DNA from 4 places in the Priestia sp. GS2 genome. Region 3 is predicted to be linked to each of the others. Evidence: riboswitches for the same ligand, from Rfam matches in the RefSeq annotation. Region 3 holds a riboswitch; each other region holds the start of a gene.

Region 1 (2,205 bases), 870 kb from region 3:
TTTAATACTAGCTCACCGTTTTCCATCGTTGCATATGTATCTTGCAGTTCCTTCCACGCTACAGAGTCAGGTGCATCTGCTGCTTGCTTTTTCACTGCTTTTAATGCTTCGTTGAATTTTTCACCTGCTCGTCCTTGGTACCATTCTGTTAAAAGGCTTTGAATTCCTTCGTTTGTTTCTTGTTCAGACCAAGATGATGGCACTGTTGCGATAAATTTAGCGCGGAACGTCATCTCAGGTTGCTCAACATCATCACGAACAATGTTTAAGCGATATTGACGGCCTAAATATGAAAATTTGTCATCGTTTTCAAAAGATGCCGTTTTTGCTTTAGGTGCAGCTGTAGGTTTGTTCTCAGCTTTTGCTTTTTCAGCTTTTTTTGCAGCCGGTTTTTTTGTTTCAGTTGGTTGGTTACCACCGTTGAGTTGTTTTAAAATCCAAGTCGCTTTACGAGAAATAACAGAGCGAACGTTGTGCTCGTTTAGGCCTCGTGGGATAATTACGGTTACCCCTTCATTGTCACAAATTTGGACCGTAATATCGGTTTTATTTGGAACGACTTTAATTTTGTAGTCAATTGTTTGATTGCCAATTTGATACGTATACATATAGTTTTTCGTGCTCCTTTCTACAAATCTTCATTTTATAAGCAAAGGTAGAGTTTGGTCAAATGAAAGAATAATCAGAAAAAAAGGCTGAGAGCTTAATTAATGACTTACATCACGTTTTTTATTAGTTTTTACGTAAAGAAAAGAAAATATTCTTGCTTTACTACGCATAGATTAAAAAGAGTGACAAAACTGAAAAAAAGAAAAATTTAAAAAATATCCTTGCTAAACAGGAGATATTTGGTATAATGAAATCTAATTTAAAAAGTTATCACGAGTGGACGAGAGATCTGGCTCTACGACTCCACAGCAACCTACCAATGTAAGGTGCTCCTACCAGCAAAGCATTAGCTTTGGGTGATAAGACGGGTGAAAGCTCATTTTGCATCTAAAGCAAAATGAGCTTTTTTAATTTTAGTAGAAGGAGAGATACGGATGACACAAACAATTATAAAGAATCATGAAGAAGTACTAAACGATGTTTTAAAGCAATTGAGGGAAATTAATGATTTTACCTGTAGAAAGCTTGAGACGTTTTACGAAATTGTCGTGAAGAGCGAGAAAGATACGTACGCTATTGGAATTGATTGCAAAGTAGTGGAGAGCTACACAGAAGAAGACTTAAAAGAAGCTTGCATAGCAAAATTGAAGCGAGTTGGATGGCTAAAAGGTACATACGCTTAAAGCTGTATTCATATCAATTGCAGTCATGTCTACAATCATGGTAAGATGCTTATCTTCTTTCTTTTCGTTTTTCGTTGAAAAGGGAGGGTATTTGTCGAAATTTTTACACAAAATAACCGTTACAACTTGTTTGAAATTGTGGTAAGGTATAAAACAAGAATATTCGAACAATTTAAAAAGGAGGTTTAGCATGGAGCTGTTGATTGAACATGGAAATGATGAAGGTAGCGAACAATTTATTGATCGCGTACTGGACTTCTTAGAGGACGATGAATAAAAGTGTAGGAGCTCGTTTCTACGCTTTTTCTTATGTGCTGAAGGAATAAGTCGCCAAAGAAAAAAGAGCTTATATCGAGCGAGAAACGCGATATAAGCTCTTTCGTTATTTTCTGAACCAAAACGTCCCGCCTTGAACCTTACAGTTAGTTTCCACGTTGCTATTTGTGCATTTTACAATAAAAGGTCGCTCGCCGACTTTATATAACGTATCGTTTACAATGCCTTGGTTTGCTTGGGAAAAAATGAATGTTACATCATTTGTATATAGCTTTAGGCAGGTAGCTTGAAGCGATGGGTCGTTGTAACTCTCCCCCATGTTAGCATCCAATAAGTGAGCCCACTTCCTAGCAGTGGCCTTGACATCGTGTACAGCGCAGTATATAGCATCCATATGAAGGTAGCCTAATGGATGAGCAAATGCAGATTGCAGGGATTTTATGCGCTCTTGATCGCTTTGCTCCCACTCGATAAAAAAGGGCAAAGGAAGAGAGGATGGGTTAGGATCTTTTAGAAAGCCCATTTTCCACTTCAAGAGCTCTCCATTTTTTGTTTTACGAGAAGCATCAATAATTGTATCCATGTGAAACCCTTTTTCATAAAGCTGTTGTTGAAGCATGTGTAGATTTGAGGTGCG
Region 2 (2,205 bases), 1.8 Mb from region 3:
TCTGGTATCACATAAGCTTCAGGATAGAAATGTTCTTCATTATTTGGATGTTCCCCTTTGGCCCCCCGAACAAAAACTTCAATCTGGTCACTAAGCATGCCCTGTTTATTTTGAAGAGCAAACTTCAATGCGCCTGAAACAGCATCGACTTGCCACTTCACACCATCCCAATCGTTTGTTGGCGCTTCAAGTGTATATCCATAGCCCCCATGCAGCATTGCATAAGCGGGTGTGTAAATCGGCGGATACACGTCCCATCCGGAGGCTGAATCTCTTAATGGAATATGCGTCCCCTCCATCGTTTGATAGAGTTCAGATTCGTAGTTTTCTCTTTCACTTACTAGTTCTGATTCCATCGCTTCCGCTTGTTTGTTCATCCATTTATATAACAGATCATATTCATAATTCGGGTTATGAGGAGGTGTTCCTGGAAGAATGAGGCCAGGATGTTTAGCAGCTCCCCTCTGTTTCACGTATCCATGAAGATCTAAGAGAAGTAACGGGTTATAATCTACAATTTGTTTAACCACCGCTTTTGTCTCTAGCTGCGATTGTGTTACAAAATCTCGATTTAAATCAACTCCCTCAGCGTTAAACCTTGTTGCATCTATTCTTCCATCTGGATTAGCATTGACATTTATAATTAACGTAAAATTTTTTAAAATCTCCTTCGTTTCCTTGTCGTTTTCATAACCAAAACGTTCAATCAGATCGATAACCGCATCCGTGCCTACGAACTCTGTACCGTGTATAGATGCATGAATTAATATGGGTGCTTTTACATCAGGATTATCTTTCAAATATTGCTGAGCTTTTACAGGGTTATCAGTCATTAGTTTACGGAGCGTTTTATATTTCTCAGCGGAACTCTTAGACTCTGAATCTTCTATCGTAACGGTATATAAGTCTTTGCCAGTAGATGACTTACCTGTAATACTTAAATTAACTCTGCTGCTTGTCTTTGCATAGTTAGTCAGTTTTTGTTTAAGTGCGTCATACGTTATGTAGTCGTATTTTTCTGTGTTGAACAGGCTATGTTTTCTTTCGCCTGACTTATTACTTTCTGCAAGTACATCAGCCGCTGGAAGTGCTCCAGTAAATAAAGAGAGGCTTAGTAATGTTGATATAATCGGTCGTTTCATTTTCATTCTCCTTCAGTATTTTGTTTTTATACAATGGCTTTGTCTTTAGAAATCCTCCTTTCTCCATACAAAAAAGCCCCTTTCCTAAGAAAGAGGCTTTGTATCATAAAGACAATATTCCTCTTCCTTATCTCCCAGCTCTAAAAGCTGCAAGAATTAGCACCGTGTCGAATCAATGTCGACCGGTTGCCGGGTTTCATCGGGCTTGTCCCTCCACCTGCTCTTGATAAAGAAGTAAATCTATGAAATTAATGTAAATTATATCCTAATCACACTTAGAGTCAATACACAAAAAGGAAAATGATACTTTTTGATTATATGTACTAAATACAGTAGTTCTTATTTCGTGGAAATCACAATGGTAGAAGATTAAAGCGTAAGCTACAACTGACCTATTTTTCATAAACATTCCAGCTTGTATTTATATTCATAATCTAGATAATAACATTTATAGATAAATAAAGTTATTTAATTTATATAAGGTCTCCTATAGGAACCAAGCACTTAGACAAGCCTTTGAAATAGAAGGGATTGTTTAAGTGTTAAATTTATTGTTTATACATCTTTCTATACATCGTTGATTTATCCACTAGTCTCCTACTATAGATATTTTCTGAATTTCATGATTGCTCAATACCCTTATTAATTTGCTCAATGCTGGATGATAATCTCCAGGGATAAATATTTTTATGTTCTCTAAATCCTTTATAAATTTATCAATTTCGCCTCGATTAAATTCTACATTAGTCAAATAGTAATCTCTAATTTTTCTCAAATACAAATAACTTCCCCAGTTATTATTTGTGTGAAATAGAGCACCATGTAATGACTCTTCAATCTCTTTAAAATCAAGATACCGATCTTCTTTACCGTACATCTCCATATCAAGTCCCATATGCTTCCCTCGCTCTCTAATTAATTTATCTAACTAAAGTAATTATATCCCTTTATAGATAAGTATCCTCTAATTAAATTTAATTTTAATAATGATATAAAAAAATTAGTTGATACGATTGTTAGTAAAAAATCTCGAGCTATGGAAACAGACCTTAAATCAAAAGTT
Region 3 (2,205 bases):
TAATATAATTCCTAATATAAAGGTAGCAACGACTGAGATACTTGTCATATACAGTGTTTCAATCGTTGCTGCGCTGAACTTATCATACGTTACGTTTGGAAATAATTCAGTTAGCATCCGTCATCACCTCAATTTCTACCTGTTGTTCACGGATGTACTCGATTACTTTATTAACCTCTACCTTTTCACCGTCTAAATGGATAAACAAAGTTCCGTAAGAGCCTGTTTGTGTATAAGAGACCTTCCCTTGTAAAATGTTAATCGTGACATCGAACGCTTTTAAAATACTCGTAATGAGCGGTTGCTCTGCTTTTCCACCTACAAATGTAAGCTGAACAATTTGACCACTCGGATAAAGTTCTTTCACCTGTTCAACTGTCTCAAACGTTTCTTCTGGCTCTGAGATTTGCTGTACAAATCGTTTTGTAATATTTTGCTGTGGTTTACGGAACACTTCAAGTACTTCTCCCTGTTCAACTACTTTCCCATTTTCCATCACGGCTACACGATGACAAATTTTACGGATAACGTGCATTTCATGAGTAATTAAAACAATCGTTAAACCTAACTTTTCATTAATATCAACTAACAAATCTAAAATTGAATCTGTTGTTTGTGGATCAAGTGCTGATGTTGCTTCGTCGCATAATAGAACTTTTGGGTTGTTGGCTAGCGCTCTTGCAATCCCTACACGCTGCTTTTGTCCACCGCTTAGCTGAGATGGATAGGCGTTTTCTCTCCCTTCCAATCCGACTAATTTAATAAGCTCGTTTACACGTTCTGCTCGTTTACCTTTAGAAACACCTGCAATTTCAAGCGGGAACGCAATATTTTCCTGAACGGTACGAGACCAAAGCAAATTAAAATGTTGGAAAATCATACTAATTTCCTGTCTAGCTTGTCTAAGCTTAGCACCCTTAACCTTTCCAATTTGGTTCCCTGCCACTTCGACAGTTCCAGAAGTAGGTGTTTCTAAACCATTTAATAAGCGAATAAGGGAGCTTTTCCCTGCCCCACTGTATCCAATGATACCGAAGATTTCACCTTTTGCTACTGACAAATTAACTTGATCAACAGCCGTAACTTTTCCACTTTTAGCATCATATATTTTTGTTACATCTTGTAACGTAATCATCTTCTTCACCTTCTTTGTTGACTTGCTCTGTCTGCTTAGTGTGTCCTTGCTTTTTGAAAATAAAAAAACCTTTCTACACATGAGCAGAAAGGTTTATGATTAAATCCTTTCTCTCATCTTTCAAAGCTTATGCTTTGCAGGAATTGGCACCATTTCAGTTAGTCTGACGGTTGCCGGGTTTCACAGGGCACAGTCCCTCCACCTCTCTTGATAAGAGTTAACGACAAATTATTAAAATTATTTTGTTTTCATTAAATATTCATTCATTTATGTTTGTGATTCTAGCATGTGTCAGAAAGGGTGTCAACAAAAATATGCATAGGATAATAATCCCATGCACACTTGTAAACAAATACTTATTTAGCTAAGACGTTCTATTACGTGTTCAACGGAGTGAAAAGCATAAAGCTTCTGTTTCATTTCGCCATTTTCAAATTCAATTAAGCATGGAACACTTTCAATTTCAAGCAAAGAAGCTTTAGCAGGCATATAATTTAAATTACTCATTCCAATTGTTAACTCTGGAATAACCGCCTCCGCTACTGTTAACATTTTTTTAGCTAATTGGCACGTTCCACAAAGGGGGGTATGAAAAAAAATGACGGTACGCTCGTCTTTATTTAGCTTTTCGTCTAGCTGCTCTTCTGTCCATTCTTCCATGTTATTCATCCTTCTATATTAAAAATTCTGCGTTAACATCTATATTAGCACTTAAGAGCACCGTAGCAATGTGATTTCTTGGTGCCGCCGCTACCTCGCGATACATTTTATCGATATAAAGGTGCTCCGCTTCTGGGAGTTCTTTTTTAAACTGTTTTCGTAATTTATTGCCAGAATCATCTGAATCGACTAAGATGTACACATCTTTATCATATGTGGAATCGATAATCTCATCTAGCTTTGACAAGCTAATGGTTCCATTTGTACAAATAATCTCAATAGGTTCATTAATAATGCTCTCGATTCTCTTTTTGTCAGACTTACCTTCTACAATAATTACTTTTTCAATTTCTATTAAACGCATCGTCATCACCTATAATTATCAGTTGTATAGTAACGTTATTCCTTTA
Region 4 (2,205 bases), 910 kb from region 3:
CTTATGATTTACAGAACCTCGACGCTATCGCGGACTCTGAAGGAAAGCAAGCGACTAGCTTTTTCTCCGCTTTCGCAAAAACGCACAGCATAAATATCATTGCTGGATCAGTTGCTAAAAAAACAAAAGATGGTGTTACGAATACAATGTATGTCTTTAATCGTGAAGGTGAGGAGGTCGCTCAATATAACAAACTACATTTATTCAAATTGATGAATGAGCACTTATTTTTACAACCAGGTGAAGATAAAAACATCTTTACCCTCGAAAACTCACTATGCGCAGGTGTTATTTGCTACGATATTCGCTTTCCAGAATGGATTCGCGTTCATACAAGCGCAGGTGCAGAACTCCTTTTTGTCGTTGCCCAATGGCCAAAACCAAGACTTGCTCATTGGAAAGCGCTTCTAGTGAGCAGAGCCATTGAAAACCAATGCTACGTGGTTGCTTGCAACCGCTCTGGAGATGACCCCGCTAACACGTTTGCTGGTCACTCGTTAATCATTGACCCTTGGGGAGAAATTATTGCAGAAGCAGGCGAGAGCGAAGAAATACTAACAGCAGCTATTGACTTATCAACCGTAAAAACAATCCGAGAACAAATTCCGGTCTTTACAGATCGTCGTACAGAATTTTATTAAATCTCGCTGTTGACATCCAAAAATTCACATGATAAGATGTTCTCCAGAAGTTACTAATAAGTCAAATAAATCAAAATTAAATAATATCTTTACTCTTATCAAGAGTTGGCTGAGGGATTTGGCCCTATGACGCCCAGCAACCGACCGTAATACCATTGTAAAATGGAGCGCAGCTTTTTTAGCGCTATAAAACAATTCGTTGTTTTATGAAGGCACGGTGCTAATTCCAACAGAAAGAGAAATTTTTCTGGCAGATAAGAGGTTTGAATGATCATCAAGCCTCTTTCACTCACCGAAAGAGGCTTTTATATGTTTTAAAAGCCTCCGGTTATACTTTTATTTTTTATGGAGGTAGATAAAAATGACAATAACAACTTATACATATGAGCCACTAAATGAAATGACAGCAATTAAACTTGTAAAACAACTGAAGTTATTTTCCGAAAGCGAAGCTCTTACGGCTCGTGAAATTGGTGACGGCAATTTAAATCTCGTTTTTTATATTGTAAACGACCAAACCAATAAGTCTGTCATTGTAAAACAAGCTCTTCCTTATGCGAAAGTTGTAGGAGAAAGCTGGCCTTTATCACTCAAGCGCGCAACGATTGAAAGCAATGCGCTCAAACAGTTTGGGAGCTTAACACCCGAACTCGTTCCAGAGGTTTACTACCATGATGAAACGTTAGCTGTCACGGTTATGGAAGACCTGTCTCACCTTACAATTTCTCGTACAGGATTAATCCAAGGAGAAGCCTATCCACTTCTTTCAGAACATGTCGGTAAGTTTTTGGCTCATATCGCGTTTAAGACGTCTGATTTTGCAATTAAGCCTCAGGAGAAAAAAGAGCTGGTTGCTCAATATATCAATCCCGATTTATGCAATATTACCGAAGACTTAGTGTTTACAGATCCGTTTTTTGATTATGATACAAATGAATTTGAAGAAACGCTTAGAAGCGAGGTAGAAGACTTATGGGCAGATGAAGAAACCAAGCTTGAAGTCGCTAAGCTTAAACAAAAGTTTTTAACAAGTAGCCAAACGCTTGTGCACGGCGATTTGCACACAGGTAGCATTTTTGCCAGTGAATACGAAACAAAAGTAATTGACCCTGAGTTTGCATTCTATGGCCCATTTGGCTTTGACTTAGGACAATTTGTGGCCAACTTGCTGCTTAATGCTTTGTCTCGTCCTTCACAAAATCGCAGTCTACTTTTTGATCATATCGCTAAAACGTGGGATGTTTTCCAAACAACATGGCAAAGACTTTGGGCTGAATCTGAGGTGGAACCATTCACTAAAAATCCAAACTATTCCGACTATATTTTACAACAAACCTGGACGGATGCGGTTGGCTACGCAGGATGCGAGTTAATTCGACGTACAATTGGATTAGCACACGTAGCGGATATCGATTCATTGCCTGACGACAATCGCTTAAATGTTCAAAAAGCAGCTATCCGCTTAGGACGCTATTTATTGACTCATCAAACAGAAATTAGTGCACATGATTTTGAGAATTTGATTGAAGAATGAAAGGAGCACAACATGACACACACTCTTACA

What was found. Region 3 has a riboswitch for S-adenosylmethionine ahead of V2145_RS17900 (methionine ABC transporter ATP-binding protein). Riboswitches for the same ligand answer to the same signal wherever they lie in the genome.
Region 1: another riboswitch for S-adenosylmethionine. It lies ahead of V2145_RS13475 (hypothetical protein); the one in region 3 lies ahead of V2145_RS17900 (methionine ABC transporter ATP-binding protein).
Region 2: another riboswitch for S-adenosylmethionine. It lies ahead of V2145_RS08860 (M14 family zinc carboxypeptidase); the one in region 3 lies ahead of V2145_RS17900 (methionine ABC transporter ATP-binding protein).
Region 4: another riboswitch for S-adenosylmethionine. It lies ahead of mtnK (S-methyl-5-thioribose kinase); the one in region 3 lies ahead of V2145_RS17900 (methionine ABC transporter ATP-binding protein).

Annotation. Positions count from the first base shown of each region.
Region 1 covers NZ_JAZGJX010000001.1:2,622,543-2,624,747, reverse strand. Annotated here, with positions in the region: gene V2145_RS13480 (M48 family metallopeptidase) at 1-608, opposite strand, end outside; SAM riboswitch class I at 874-975, shown strand; gene V2145_RS13475 (hypothetical protein) at 1,044-1,292, shown strand; gene V2145_RS13470 (VOC family protein) at 1,675-2,205, opposite strand, start outside.
Region 2 covers NZ_JAZGJX010000001.1:1,684,366-1,686,570, reverse strand. Annotated here, with positions in the region: gene V2145_RS08860 (M14 family zinc carboxypeptidase) at 1-1,142, opposite strand, end outside; SAM riboswitch class I at 1,267-1,375, opposite strand; gene V2145_RS08855 (hypothetical protein) at 1,732-2,037, opposite strand.
Region 3 covers NZ_JAZGJX010000001.1:3,490,757-3,492,961, forward strand. Annotated here, with positions in the region: gene V2145_RS17895 (methionine ABC transporter permease) at 1-117, opposite strand, end outside; gene V2145_RS17900 (methionine ABC transporter ATP-binding protein) at 107-1,135, opposite strand; SAM riboswitch class I at 1,246-1,352, opposite strand; gene V2145_RS17905 (thioredoxin family protein) at 1,496-1,795, opposite strand; gene V2145_RS17910 (toprim domain-containing protein) at 1,809-2,159, opposite strand.
Region 4 covers NZ_JAZGJX010000001.1:2,581,918-2,584,122, forward strand. Annotated here, with positions in the region: gene V2145_RS13290 (carbon-nitrogen family hydrolase) at 1-641, shown strand, start outside; SAM riboswitch class I at 734-902, shown strand; gene mtnK (S-methyl-5-thioribose kinase) at 1,003-2,175, shown strand; gene mtnA (S-methyl-5-thioribose-1-phosphate isomerase) at 2,188-2,205, shown strand, end outside.